Regions from separate parts of the Streptomyces sp. NBC_00986 genome, predicted to be linked through region 1. Evidence: riboswitches for the same ligand, from Rfam matches in the RefSeq annotation. Region 1 holds a riboswitch; each other region holds the start of a gene.
The links. Region 1 has a riboswitch for cobalamin ahead of metE (5-methyltetrahydropteroyltriglutamate--homocysteine S-methyltransferase). Riboswitches for the same ligand answer to the same signal wherever they lie in the genome.
Positions count from the first base shown of each region.

Region 2: another riboswitch for cobalamin. It lies ahead of OG504_RS40215 (cobalamin biosynthesis protein); the one in region 1 lies ahead of metE (5-methyltetrahydropteroyltriglutamate--homocysteine S-methyltransferase).
Region 3: another riboswitch for cobalamin. It lies ahead of OG504_RS50665 (ABC transporter substrate-binding protein); the one in region 1 lies ahead of metE (5-methyltetrahydropteroyltriglutamate--homocysteine S-methyltransferase).
Region 4: another riboswitch for cobalamin. It lies ahead of OG504_RS18950 (ribonucleoside-diphosphate reductase subunit alpha); the one in region 1 lies ahead of metE (5-methyltetrahydropteroyltriglutamate--homocysteine S-methyltransferase).

Region 1 is NZ_CP108733.1:3,004,505-3,008,043, forward strand. It holds gene scpA (methylmalonyl-CoA mutase) at 1-120, shown strand, start outside; gene meaB (methylmalonyl Co-A mutase-associated GTPase MeaB) at 117-1,109, shown strand; cobalamin riboswitch at 1,184-1,409, shown strand; gene metE (5-methyltetrahydropteroyltriglutamate--homocysteine S-methyltransferase) at 1,547-3,539, shown strand, end outside.
Region 2 is NZ_CP108733.1:8,957,132-8,960,670, reverse strand. It holds gene OG504_RS40225 (hypothetical protein) at 1-517, shown strand, start outside; gene OG504_RS40220 (DUF397 domain-containing protein) at 764-982, opposite strand; cobalamin riboswitch at 1,251-1,393, shown strand; gene OG504_RS40215 (cobalamin biosynthesis protein) at 1,493-2,434, shown strand; gene OG504_RS40210 (cobyric acid synthase) at 2,431-3,539, shown strand, end outside.
Region 3 is NZ_CP108733.1:11,222,998-11,226,536, forward strand. It holds gene OG504_RS50655 (SDR family NAD(P)-dependent oxidoreductase) at 1-586, opposite strand, end outside; gene OG504_RS50660 (LysR family transcriptional regulator) at 715-1,662, shown strand; cobalamin riboswitch at 1,786-1,999, shown strand; gene OG504_RS50665 (ABC transporter substrate-binding protein) at 2,053-3,114, shown strand; gene OG504_RS50670 (FecCD family ABC transporter permease) at 3,111-3,539, shown strand, end outside.
Region 4 is NZ_CP108733.1:4,401,839-4,405,377, reverse strand. It holds gene OG504_RS18950 (ribonucleoside-diphosphate reductase subunit alpha) at 1-1,993, opposite strand, end outside; cobalamin riboswitch at 2,169-2,328, opposite strand; gene OG504_RS18945 (GNAT family N-acetyltransferase) at 2,346-2,852, opposite strand; gene mctP (monocarboxylate uptake permease MctP) at 2,973-3,539, opposite strand, start outside.

The DNA of each region.
Region 1 (3,539 bases):
GACGTACCCACCCTCCTGGAGATGGGCGCGGCGGCCGTGTTCCCGCCCGGGACGGTGATCCCGGACGCGGCCTACGACCTGGTGCAGCGACTGGCCGCCGACCTCGGGCACACCCTGTGATCGAGCTCGACACCTATGTGAAGGGCGTGCTCGACGGCAAGCGCGCCCTGGTCGCCCGCGCCATCACCCTCGTCGAGTCGACCAAGCCCCAACACCGGGTCATGGCGCAGGAGTTGCTGACCGAACTCCTCCCGCACAGCGGCCAGGCCCGCCGGATCGGTATCAGCGGCGTACCCGGCGTAGGCAAGTCGACCTTCATCGACGCCTTCGGCACCCTCCTCACCTCGCAAGGCTTCCGGGTCGCGGTGCTGGCCGTGGACCCGTCGTCGACCCGCACGGGCGGCTCGATCCTCGGCGACAAGACCCGCATGGAACGCCTGGCCGTGGACCCGGCGGCCTTCGTCCGCCCTTCCCCCACCGCCGGCACGCTGGGCGGCGTGGCGAAAGCGACCCGCGAGTCCATCGTGGTGATGGAAGCGGCGGGCCACGACGTCGTGCTGGTCGAGACGGTAGGCGTAGGCCAGTCGGAGACAGCGGTCGCCAACATGGTCGACTCCTTCCTCCTGTTGACGTTGGCCCGCACCGGCGACCAACTACAGGGCATCAAGAAGGGCGTCCTGGAACTGGCGGACGTCATCGCCGTCAACAAGGCGGACGGCCCGCACGAGCGCGACGCGAAGAGCGCAGCACGGGAGTTGGCGGGCGCGCTACGCCTGATGCATCCGGCCGACGCGGCCTGGACCCCGCCGGTACTGAGCTGCAGCGCACGCGAGGGCACCGGCCTGGACGCGGTCTGGGAGCGCCTCGAACAACACCGTTCACTGCTGGAGTCGACGGGCCGCCTGGCGACGAAGCGCAGTGAGCAGCAGGTGGACTGGACGTGGACGATGGTCCGCGAAGAGCTGTTGGGCCGCCTGCACGCGGATCCGGCAGTACGTGCGCTCGGGCCTTTGCTCGAACAGCAGGTCAGGGACGGCGAGTTGACAGCGACTCTGGCGGCAGAGGAAATCCTGCGAACTTTCGAATCCCGGCCAACCGACTTGCCCTAAGGGGCGCGGGGAACTGCGCGACCAGCCCCCACCGGCCCGCAGACAAAAAATCGACGCACCCACCCCAGACCCTTTAGGCTGGCCACGCAGCTGGTTCGCCCCGTCAGCCAGACGGAACGCGTCGCAAGAGGGAACCCGGTGAAACTCCGGGACTGCCCCGCAGCGGTAAGCAGGAACGACCGCCGTCATACGCACTGGGCCCACACAGGACCTGGGAAGCGACGGCCAGTAGGTGTCCTCCGGTTCGAAAAGAGGACGTGCCCGCAAGTCCGAAGACCTGCCACCTGCCCGCACGCGAAGCATTCGCGTGCGGAATCCCGGTGACCTCGTGGGCGGGTCGGCGTACACACGGGCGGTCACCATCCCCCGGTCTACGAACCTTCGCACCCACGTCCCGCCACCGGGATCCAGGGAGATATCTCGCGAAGGAGATTTCCGTGACACCGAAGTCCGCAGCCGCGGCAGCACGGGCAACCGTCTACGGCTACCCCCGCCAGGGCAAGAGCCGGGAGCTCAAGAAGGCCATCGAGGGCTACTGGAAGGGCCGCGTCGACGCAGACGCGCTCCGGACCACAGCCGCCGACCTGCGCCGCACCAACTGGCAGCAACTGGCCGACGCAGGCATCCACGAAGTACCGACCGGCGACTTCTCGTACTACGACCACGTCCTGGACACCACCGTCATGGTCGGCGCGATCCCCGAACGCCACCGCACCGCCGTCGAACTCGACGCGCTGGACGGCTACTTCGCGATGGCACGCGGCACGCAGGACGTGGCGCCGCTGGAGATGACGAAGTGGTTCGACACCAACTACCACTACCTCGTGCCCGAGTTGGGCCCGGACACCGTCTTCGCCACCGACTCCACCAAGCAGGTGGCGGAGTTGAAGGAGGCCCTCGCCCTGGGCCTGACCGCCCGCCCGGTGCTCGTCGGCCCGGTCACCTACCTCCTGCTCGCCAAGCCCGCACCCGGGGTGTCCGCGGACTTCGAACCGCTGACCCTCCTGGACCGCCTGCTCCCCGTCTACGCCGAGGTCCTCGCCGACCTCCGCGCGGCGGGCGCGGAGTGGGTGCAACTCGACGAACCCGCCCTGGTCCAGGACCGCACCCCGGCCGAACTGAACGCCACCACCCGCGCCTACCGCGACCTCGGCGCCCTGACGGACCGGCCGAAGCTCCTGGTGGCCTCGTACTTCGACCGGCTCGGCGACGCGTTGCCGGTCCTCGCGAAGGCGCCCGTGGAGGGCCTCGCCCTGGACTTCACCGAGGCCGCCGCAGCCAACCTGGACGCCCTCGCCACCGTGGGCGGACTGCCCGGCAAGCGGCTGATCGCGGGTGTCGTCGACGGCCGTAACGTCTGGGGCAACGACCTCACCAAGTCCCTTGCCACACTGGGCACGTTGCTCGGTCTTGCCGACCGGGTCGACGTGGCCGCGTCCTGCTCGCTGCTCCATGTGCCGCTCGACGCCGCCGCCGAACGGGACATCGAGCCGCAGATCCTGCGCTGGCTCGCGTTCGCGCGGCAGAAGACGGCCGAGATCGTCACCCTCGCCAAGGGCCTGGCCCAGGGCACCGACACGATCGCCGCCGAACTCGCCGCCAACCGCGCCGACTTGGCCTCCCGCGCCGGTTCGGCCCTCACCAGCGATCCCGCCGTACGGGCCCGGGCCGCCGCGGTCACGGACGCCGCCGCCCGCCGCTCCCAGCCGTACGACGAGCGGACCGTCGCCCAGCGCGCGCACCTCGGGCTGCCGCCGCTGCCGACGACCACGATCGGTTCGTTCCCGCAGACCGCCGAACTGCGCACCGCGCGGGCCGACTTGAGAGCGCGGCGGATCGACAGGGCCGGTTACGAGGAGCGGATCAAGGCGGAGATCGGCGAGGTCATCTCCTTCCAGGAGAAGACCGGCCTGGACGTCCTCGTGCACGGCGAGCCCGAACGCAACGACATGGTCCAGTACTTCGCCGAGCAGCTGACGGGCTATCTCGCCACGCAGCACGGCTGGGTCCAGTCCTACGGCACCCGTTACGTCCGCCCGCCGATCCTGGCCGGCGACATCTCCCGCCCCGAACCGATGACGGTCCGCTGGACGACGTACGCCCAGTCCCTCACCTCACGCCCGGTCAAGGGCATGCTCACCGGGCCGGTCACCATGCTCGCCTGGTCCTTCGTCCGCGACGACCAGCCGCTCGGCGACACCGCCCGGCAGGTCGCCCTCGCCCTGCGCGACGAGGTCAACGACCTTGAGGCGGCCGGGACTTCGGTCATCCAGGTCGACGAACCCGCCCTGCGCGAGACCCTCCCGCTGCGCGCGGCGGACCGGGAGGCGTATCTCGCCTGGGCCACCGAGGCGTTCCGGCTGACCACCGCCGGTGTCCGTCCGGAGACCCAGGTCCACACGCACATGTGCTACGCCGAGTTCGGCGACA
Region 2 (3,539 bases), 6.0 Mb from region 1:
ACCCGCGACCCCAGCAACACCAGACTCCCTTCAAAGCGAGACCTCCAGCGAGAACCCGCCGGTCCAGGAGGAGTGGAACCACCCCACGGTCCACGACCTCTTCGCTGTGGGCATGAAGGACGAAGGCCAGGCCAAAACGCTGGACGGCCTCCTGGAAGCAGAGCATGAGCGCGGGCTCCGCACCAGGGACCAGGAGCTGAGGGGCTTCCTGGCCAAAAGTGGCTGTCTCACTCTGTGCACCGCGCTCATCGTGGGAAGCCTGGTGATATCAGTGCACATCGCAAAGGGCATCGATCTCCACCACGTCAGGCTCTCGCCCACCACACACGTAGCACTGGTCTCGGCGGGCAGCGCGTTCCTGACCGGGACGATCGGATGGCTCATACGCAGGCTGCGGGATCGCCGTGAACCGCAGGCGAGGAGGAGAACCGGGAATCTCAACGACCGGACGGAGAACGACGGTCGGCCCTCGGGCGGGAGGCGAACCGATGACCCGCAGCAAGGCAATGGAAGCTGACCGGCGCGAACCCCCATGCCACCCCGGCCCCCGCCGCGACTACCGCCGAAGTGACGATCCAGACCGTGAACCGCTCATGGACTCCGTCGAAGAGCAGGGAGGTCAGGGCCCCGGCAGCCGTGGCAACGGCTCCGCACACGGCGCAGTACGACAACAGCGCGAGCCGTTTCCGCTCGGCAGGAATCCCACTGCCCGGCGGCGGTCGTTCACTCTCGGCCCCCATTTGTGCCCCCAGCCTCTCGCGGCTCACGCTGGACGGGTTGCGTCGCCATCGGCTCTGCCCGCTGCCACCGCCGTCACAAACGTGGACCACGCCATACGGGTCACGACCATGTGTTGCTGCGCGTGATTCTTGGAGTCCCGCACCCACACCTCGCCTCCGGGATGGGCGACCTCGACGCACTCTCCGGTCGGATTGGTGTAGCTGCTCTTCTGCCAACGCCACGCGGATGCCCGGTCGGCCACACCGCCTCCCCCATGTCGAGCCTCAACCCCTGTCGCGGCGCACCCGCCCGGTCGATGCAGACTAGTCCCGGACGGCAAAGGCACGACACCTAGTTCCCGGATTGACCGCACCAGGACCGAACCGGACGGGACCCGCCCCGGATGTTCTGTGCCGCTCCCTTGTCGTTGTGTCCAATTCTACGAATTGGACAGGCGCTGCCTAGCCTGAATCCGGACCTAGTGTGGGCATCAGCACACTCCGTCCCCGCAGGTCAACAGCAAGTTGACGGCCCTTCCAACAGCATGGTGGACTGCCGGAGCCATATACGGCGGCAGGAGAGGAAGCCGGTGTGAATCCGGCGCGGTCCCGCCACTGTCACCGGGGTAGACACCCCCGGGAGCCAGGAACTCTCACCGCCGGTCTCGTCGAACCAGGGCGTGGACACCCTGAGTGAGGACATATCGCCATGCTCGGCTGCCGTTCGAGGTCCCGCACCATCCCCGTGTCCGACCCAGCGATCGGCTGACCCGATGCGTGCCGATCGCGTCTTCGCGTACGGCGCCGCCGCCGGCCTCCTCGGCGACCACCTCCTCGGCGATCCCCGCCGCGGGCATCCGGTCGCCGCGTTCGGCCGTGCCGCCGGTGCCGTGGAACAGGTGCTGTGGCGCGACCACCGAGGCTGGGGCGCCCTGCACACCGCCGTGTGCGTCGGTGGCACCATCGCCCTCGCCGCCGCGGCCAGTTCGGCCCTACGACCGTCTCGTACGGCCTCTGCCGCCCTCACCGCCGCCGCCACCTGGGCCGTCGTCGGCGGGACCTCCCTCGCGCGCGAGGCCGGGGTCATCGGGCGCGCGCTGGAGGCCGGGGACATCGACGGTGCGCGGGCACGGCTCCCCCACCTCTGCGGGCGGGACCCGCAGTCCCTCGACGCCGACGGGATCGCCCGTGCCGTCGTCGAGTCCGTCGCCGAGAACACGTCCGACGCGGTCGTCGGCGCCCTGGTCTGGGGCGGCATCGCGGGCGTCCCGGGCCTGCTCGGCTTCCGGGCCGTGAACACGCTCGACGCGATGGTCGGCCACAAGTCGCCCAAGTACCGCCGCTACGGCTGGGCTTCGGCCCGCCTCGACGATGTCGCCGGCTGGCCGGGCGCCCGCCTCACCGCGACCCTCGCGACCGTCGCGGGCGACGACCCGCGCGGAGCGGCACGCGCCTGGCGCACCGACGCCGGCAAACACCCCAGCCCCAACGCCGGCCCCGTCGAGGCCTCCTTCGCGGGAGCCCTCGGCGTACGGCTCGGCGGAACGCTCTCCTACGGCGGCCGGGTCGAGCACCGGCCCGTGCTCAACGGCGACGGACGCCCCGTCGCCGTACCGGACATCGCGCGGGCCGTACGCCTGTCCCGGCGCGTCGGTCTGCTCGCGCTCGGCGTCAGTGTCGCCGGGCGGCTCCTCGTGAAGGGACGGAAGTCATGAGCGGCGGTGGGCTGTTGGTGGCCGGGACCACCTCGGACGCCGGCAAGAGTGTCGTCACCGCCGGGATCTGCCGGTGGCTGGTGCGCCAGGGCGTGAAGGTCGCGCCGTTCAAGGCGCAGAACATGTCCCTGAATTCGTTCGTGACGCGGGAAGGGGCGGAGATCGGGCGGGCCCAGGCCATGCAGGCACAGGCCTGCCGCATCGAGCCGACCGCGCTGATGAACCCCGTCCTCCTCAAGCCGGGCAGCGACCGCAGCAGCCAAGTCGTCCTGATGGGCAAGCCAGTTGGCGAGATGAGTGCCCGCGGCTATCACGGCGGGCGCCAAGAGGCGCTGCTCGGCACGGTGTTGGACTGTCTCGCCGAGTTGCGGGGCACGTATGACGCGGTGATCTGTGAGGGCGCCGGCAGTCCCGCCGAGATCAATCTGCGGCGGACCGACATCGTGAACATGGGCATCGCGCGAAATGCCCAACTGCCCGTGCTCGTCGTCGGCGACATCGACCGCGGGGGCGTCTTCGCCTCCTTCTTCGGAACCGTGGCGCTGCTCAGCCCCGAGGACCAGGCCTTCGTCGCCGGGTTCCTCGTCAACAAGTTCCGGGGCGATGTCTCGCTGCTGGAACCGGGGTTGGAGATGCTCCTCGGCCTCACCGGGCGCCGGACCTACGGCGTGCTGCCGTTCCAGCACGGGCTCGGGATCGACGAGGAGGACGGGCTGCGGATCTCGCTGCGCGGCACCGTGCGCGAGTCGAACACCGCGCCGCCGGTCGGCGAGGACGTGCTGCGGGTCGCCGTCTGCGCGATCCCCCTCATGTCCAACTTCACCGACGTGGACGCTTTGGCCGCCGAACCGGGCGTCGTGGTGCGGTTCGTGGACCGGCCGGAGGAGCTGGCCGACGCGGACCTCGTCGTGATCCCGGGGACCCGGGGCACGGTGAAGGCGCTGGAGTGGCTGCGGGAGCGGGGACTTGCGGACGCCCTCGTGCGCAGGGCGGCCGAGCAACGGCCAACACTCGGGATCTGCGGCGGCTTCCAGATCCTCGGTGAGCACATCGACGACGAGGTCGAGAGCCGGCAGGGGTCGGTCGACGGGCTCGGAGTTCTGCC
Region 3 (3,539 bases), 8.2 Mb from region 1:
GCGGCTCGCTGTGCCGGGCGCCGCGGTCCAGCCAGTCGGTGGCGTAGGGGCCGGGCTCGACATTGGTGAGGTGGATGCCGAAGGCTGCCACCTCCTGCGCCAGGGACTCCGACAATCCCTCAAGAGCCCACTTGGAAGCGTGGTACGCACCGATGCCTGGGAACGCGCGTACGCCGCCCTCACTGGTGACCTGCAGGATCCTGCCCGATCGTTGGGCCCGCATGAAGGGCAGTACGGCCTGAGTGACCCAGACCGCGCCGAAGAAGTTGGTCTCCATCTGAGCCCGGAGTTCGTCCTCCTCCAATTCCTCGACCATGCCGAAATGCCCGTAGCCGGCATTGTTGACGGCGACGTCCAGCGAACCGAAACGCGCGTGGGTACGCCCCACCGCCGCATGCACCGCGGCACGGTCGGTGACGTCGAGGGGCATCGGCAGTACGGCGTCCCCGTACCGCTCGACCAGAGGAGTCAGTCGGCTGACGTCCCGAGCTGTCGCCGCGACACGATCGCCGCGTTCGAGCGCGGCCTCCGCCCACTCGCGGCCGAACCCCCTTGAACTCCCCGTGATGAACCAGGTCTTCGCCATGATCAGTGCTCCCTGTGGGTGGTGGATCACTTGCTCCTGCCACTCCATCGTGCTGCCGTGCCAGCCATTCCACCAGCGATGATCTCGCACATGAGACATGCGTTCCTGGAATGTGTCAGGATGTCGGCATGGCCGAATTCACCCTCATCGGTCTGCGTGTCGTCCAGGCCGTGGTCGACACCGGATCGTTCACCGCCGCGGCCGACGCGCTCGGATACACGCAGTCGGCGGTGTCCCGTCAGGTGGCGGCGATGGAAACTGCCGCGGGCGCGCCGTTGTTCGTCCGGGGCGCCCGCGGGGTTGCCCCATCGCCGGCGGGCACGGTGCTCGCCCGCCGAGCCGCGACGGTCCTCAACGAGATCGACGCGGTCGGTACGGACCTCGCCGGGCTGCAGGACCACCTCACCGGACGCGTCGCCGTCGCCGCGTTCCCGGCGGCCGCCGCCGTGCTCGTCCCCAGGGCGTTGGCCCGCCTCCGCGACGAACACCCGGGCCTGATCGTCGAGTTGGGCGAGGCCTCCTCTCCCACGCAGCTCCGCCAACTCCGCGCCCACCGCATCGACATCGCGGTGATCGGCGTGGGACCGGACCTGCCCGCCTACGACTTCGAGGGACTCTCCCGCGAACTGCTCCTGGACGGCGGCCTGTTGCTCGCCGTGCCCGCCGACCATCGGTTCGCCGGCCGGGGAACCGTCCCCGTGACCGGCCTGAGGGACGAAGCCTGGATCGTCGGCAAGGGCCTGCGCGACGACCCCCAGTTCGGCGCCTGGCCGACGCTCGACCACCCGCGGATCGCCTACGCCGCCCGCGAATGGCCCACCCGCCTGGGACTTGTCGCCGCCGGTCTCGGCATCGCCGTACTGCCCGAACTCACCGCCCCGGCCGTCCCCACGGGCGTGCGTACCGTCCAGGTCGACGACCCCGCCTGGCTCGGCCGCGCCACCGTCGCCGTCACGGTCCGCGACCGTGCTCCCGAAGTGACGGCCACGGTGGAGGCGCTCCGCCGTGAGGCCGTCGGGCTTCGTGCGGCGCGGCACAACACCGCACCGGGCAAGGACGTACGCACCGCGACGTGACCGCATCGGCATCGCCCGCCACTTCGTCGCCGCGCTGATTCTGCCGTGCGCCGCCTTCTGCGTCGCGGTCCGTACGGCGGCACCTTCCCACCGCACCCCGCAGCGGGAGCCGACCGCCGATCTTGATAGGTTGTGCGGGCCAGTCGTGCCACAACCGAGGCCAGGGAATCCGGTGAAAATCCGGAACTGACGCGCAGCGGTGAGGGGGACGGGCGGGGCATCAGACGCCACTGGGGCGACGCGGGCCGGCCGAAGGAGCCGGTGTGTGACGCGCCGGGAAGGCGCCCCGTCCGGACGAACCCGAGTCCGAAGACCTGCTGGCGCCTTCTCGCCCTCGGCGAGGGGGAGTTCGTAGGCCAGGCTCCGCGTTCGAGCCCCGACAGGCAAGGCATGCCCGTGATCCGTACCGCCCCCGTCCCGCTGCGCCGCCGCACCGCGGCACTCCTCGTCGCGCCCGCCCTGCTGCTCACCGCGTGCGGCGGATCGGACGGCGACCGTGCCGACGGCGAGACGGAGAAGTCCGCCGCGGGCTTCCCGCTCACCCTCACCGACTGCGGGCAGAAGGTCACCCTGAAGTCGGCCCCCGATCGGGTCGTCTCCCTCAACCAGGGCACCACCGAGATCCTGCTCTCCCTCGGCCTCGCCGACCGCATCGTCGGTACCGCCACCTGGACCGACCCGGTGCTCAAGGGCCTGGAGAAGGCGAACGCGACCGTGCCGCGCCTCGCCGACAACGCGCCCTCCTTCGAGAAGGTCCTCGACGCCGAACCCGACTTCGTCACCGCCTCCTTCGTCTCGACGCTCGGCAAGGGCGGAGTCGCGACCCGCGAACAGTTCGAGAAGCTGGGCGTGCCGACGTACGTCTCGCCGTCCGACTGCGCGGGCAAGGACAACGACAGCGGCGGCGACGGTTCGCGCAGCACACCGCTCACCCTCGACAGCGTCTACGGCGAGATACGCGACCTGTCACGCGCGATGGGCGTGCAGGCGCGCGGCGACCAGCTCGTGGCCCAGCTGAAGGCGCGGGTGACCAAGGCCACCGCCGGCCTCGACGCCTCCGGCACCTCCCTCATGTACTGGTTCGCCAACTCCCAGTCGCCCTACCTGGCCGGCTGCTGCGGCGCCCCCGGCGCCATCACCCGCACCGTCGGCGCCGAGAACGCCTTCTCCGACACCCACGACGAGTGGCCCCAGATCAACTGGGAGACCGTCGCCGACCGCGACCCCGACGTCATCGTCCTCGGCGATCTGACCCGTAAGTCGCAGACGGCCGAGACCGCCAACGCGAAGATCCACTTCCTGGAGACCAACGCCGCCACCCGCAACCTCACCGCCGTCAAGAAGAAGCGGTACATCCTGCTCAGCGGCCAGGCGATGAACCCCTCCGTCCGCACCGTCGAAGGGATCGAGCAGGTCGCCGCCGGCCTGCGCGACTTCGGACTCGCCAAGTGACTCTCCGCACCCTGATGTTGACGGGCGGCGGGCTGGTCGCGCTGCTGGTCTCCGTGGCCTTCGCGGTGACCATCGGTCCGGCCGACATCTCCACGGCCGACGTGTGGGCGTCGGTCGCGGCCCACCTCGGCGGCGGCGACAGCTCGCTCGCCCCGCTCCGGGACGGCATCGTCTGGGACCTGCGCATGCCCCGCACACTGCTCGCGGCCGTCTGCGGAGCCGGGCTCGCGCTGTGCGGTGCGGTCATGCAGTCCCTGCTGCGCAATCCGCTGGCGGACCCGTTCGTGCTCGGCGTGTCCTCCGGGGCGTCCACGGGGGCGGTCGCTGTCGTCGTGCTCGGCGTGGGCGGCGGGGCCGTGTCGCTGTCGGCGGGCGCGTTCGTCGGTGCGCTGCTCTCCTTCGGGCTGGTGATGCTGCTCAGCCAC
Region 4 (3,539 bases), 1.4 Mb from region 1:
CGTCCCACACGCCGAGCTGCTTCAACTCGTCGACCAGGTAGGAGTTGACCTGCAGGAACTCGCCGGAGAGCGTCTCGCGCTTGAAGAGGTTCGAGACCTGCGGCTCGATGCACTCGTACACGCCCGCGATCGAGGCGATCGTCGCCGTGGGGGCGATCGCCAGCAACAGGCTGTTGCGCATGCCGGTCTGGGCGATACGTTCCCGCAGTGCCGACCAGCGCTCGGGCCAGGTCAGTTCCACGCCGTAGTGGTCGGGGTGCAGGACACCGCGGGCCGTGCGGGTCTTCTCCCAGGCCGGGAGCGGACCGTTGCGCTCGGCGAGGTCGGCGGAGGCCTCGTACGCGGCGAGCATGATGCGCTCGGCGATGCGGGTGGAAAGGGCCTGCGCCTGCGGGGAGTCGAAGGGGACACGGAGTTTGAAGAAGACGTCCTGGAGGCCCATCGCGCCCAGGCCGACCGGGCGCCAGCGGGCGTTGGAACGGCCCGCCTGCTCGGTCGGGTAGAAGTTGATGTCGACCACGCGGTCCAGGAAGGTGACGGCCGTGCGGACCGTCTCGTCCAGACGCTCCCAGTCGATGTCGTCACCGACCACGAATGCGCCCAGGTTCACCGAACCCAGGTTGCAGACCGCCGTCTCGCCGTCGTCCGTGACCTCCAGGATTTCCGTGCAGAGGTTCGAGGAGTGGACCGTGTGGCCCGGCTCGGCGGTCTGGTTGGCGGTGCGGTTGGCCGCGTCCTTGAAGGTCATCCAGCCGTTGCCGGTCTGCGCGAGGGTGCGCATCATGCGGCCGTAGAGGTCACGGGCCGGGATGGTCTTCTTCGCCAGCCCCTGCGCCTCCGCCCTGCGGTAGGCCGCGTCGAACTCGTCGCCCCACAGGTCGACCAGCTCGGGCACGTCGGCGGGGGAGAAGAGCGACCAGTCGCCGTTCTCGTTCACCCGGCGCATGAACTCGTCCGGGATCCAGTGCGCCAGGTTCAGGTTGTGCGTACGGCGGGCGTCCTCACCGGTGTTGTCCCGCAGCTCCAGGAACTCCTCGATGTCGGAGTGCCAGGTCTCCAGGTACACCGCGGCCGCACCCTTGCGCCGGCCGCCCTGGTTCACCGCGGCGACCGAGGCGTCCAGCGTCTTCAGGAACGGGACGATGCCGTTGGAGTGCCCGTTCGTGCCCCGGATCAGCGAACCCCGGCTGCGGATGCGGGAGTACGACAGTCCGATGCCACCCGCGTGCTTCGAGAGGCGGGCGACCTGGTGGTAGCGGTCGTAGATGGAGTCCAGCTCGTCCAGCGGGGAGTCGAGGAGGTAGCAGGACGACATCTGGGGGTGCCGGGTGCCGGAGTTGAAGAGCGTGGGGGAGGACGGGAGGTAGTCCAGGCGGCTCATCAGGCGGTAGAGCGCGGCCACTTCGTCCAGGGCGCGGGTCGAGTCGTCCTCCGCGAGACCGGCGGCCACGCGCAGCATGAAGTGCTGGGGCGTCTCGATGACCTTGCGGGTGATCGGGTGGCGGAGGAGGTAGCGGCTGTACAGGGTGCGCAGGCCGAAGTAGCCGAAGCGGTCGTCGGCGCCCTCATCGAAGGAGGCGGCGATCAGCGCGTCGAGGCGGGCCGCGTGCAGCGTCGCGAACTCGGCGGTGCGGTCGGCGATGAGGCCCTCGCGGTGGCCCACGGCGACGGACTCGGTGAACGTCGTGACGCCCTGGGAGGCGGCCTCGGCGGCGATGCTGATCGTCAGCAGCCGGGCGGCGAGGCGGGAGTAGACCGGGTCCTCGGAGATGAGGCCGGCGGCCGCCTCCGTCGCCAGCTCGCGCAGTTCCGCCAGGTCCGCGTGCGCGGACCGGCCGCGCAACGTGGCGGCGGCGACCCGGCCGGGGTCGGCGTCGGGGAGGTCGGCGGTCAGCGCGGTCAGGGTCCGCAGGATCGCGGTACCGGGGCCGTCGGCGTCCTGAACAACCGTTCCGGGAAGCTCGGTTCCGGGTCCGGTCGCGGTCGCTGCGATCGCCTCGTTCGCCTGGGTCGCTGATGCCGGCTCTGCTGGCGCGATGGTCACGGTGGGGCTCTCCCTCGCTCGGCACGGGGCCTCGCCGAGGGCAGGCGGCAGTACACGAGCGCACGGGGCGTCGCGTCCACCGGCCCACTCCACGAGGCCCGGACGTCATGCGCCCTGGCCGGGTGGCCGGACGCGCGCCGTCGGCAGGTCCTCGGACTGACCATGCGTGCATATGCACGTAAGTACACCGTTGCGGGACAGTTCCGGATTCGCACCGGATTCCCCTGCGGCGACAGCGAGCATGAGCATACATCTTGTGCCGGGCTGTCGTGGCACCACCAGATGTTGTGTCGCGGCGGTTTCAGAGCGTCAGTTGATAGGTGAGCAGAGTGAGATCGTCCAGGTGTGGCACGGGATTCCAGTCCCGGTCGGGTGTGCGGACGAAACCCAGGCGTTCGTAGATGCGGTGGGCCGCGTGCATGGAGCTCTGGGTCGACAGCACTACGGCCGTGCAGCCCTCGGTGGCTCGGGCGCGGTCGATGCAGGCGCGGACGAGGGCCTCGCCGGCGCCGCGGCCTCTGGCGGTGCGGGCGATCGCGAGGGCGCGGATTTCCGTCTCTCCAGGGCGCGCTATGTCTGCGACGGGGCCGGGGCCGGGGACGAAGGTGACGCCGCCGAGGAGGTGGTCGCCGTCCACCACGACGAGGACTTCGGCGGCTGCGGCTCGGCTTGCTACGTCCTTGAGCACGGGGAGGTAGGGGTCGGTCTCGCCGTAGTCGAGGAGGCCGTCGGTCAGGTAGGCGTCTGCTGTGAGGGTGCCGAGGGGGTCGTATTCGGTGGGGATTGCTCGGCGGATGAGGATGTCCATGTGGGTCAGTGTGTACGAACAGCGGGCCGCCGAGGGGGGTGCTCTCGGTGGCCCGCTATGGGTCGTGTGTGGCTGGTCGCGCAGTTCCCCGCGCCCCTTAAGTTGGCACACTCACCTGCGCTAGTGGGTTGCCCCTGCTGTTGCCGGAGGTAGCTCTACCTCCACGCCCGGGTCGCCCGCGTCTGCCGTGTAGTCGCCGGGGCTCGTCTCGTCCACGCCCTCCGGAGCCTTGAAGGCCTTCAGGGCGAAGGTGAGGACCACTGTCACCACCACGTTCATCACGAACGCCGTCAGGCCGATGTAGCCGATTTCGCCGATGCCGGGGATCTTCTTGGAGGAGCCGCCGAAGTGGTCCTGGGTCGGGGAGGCGACGCCGTAGGCCGCGAGGGTGCCGTAGATCATGCCGACCGCCCAGCCGGCCAGGAGGGCCCAGCGGTGGGGCCAGCGGGTGAAGAGGCCGCCCACCAGGGACGGGAAGGTCTGGAGGATCCAGATGCCGCCCAGGAGCTGGAAGTTGATGGCGACTGTCTTGTCCATCGTCAGGACGAAGGCCAGGGCGCCGACCTTCACCAGGAGGGAGACGATCTTCGAGACCTTTGTCTCCTGGGCCGGGGTTGCGTCCGGCTTGATGAAGTCCTTGTAGATGTTGCGGGTGAAGAGGTTCGCCGCCGCGATGGACATGATGGC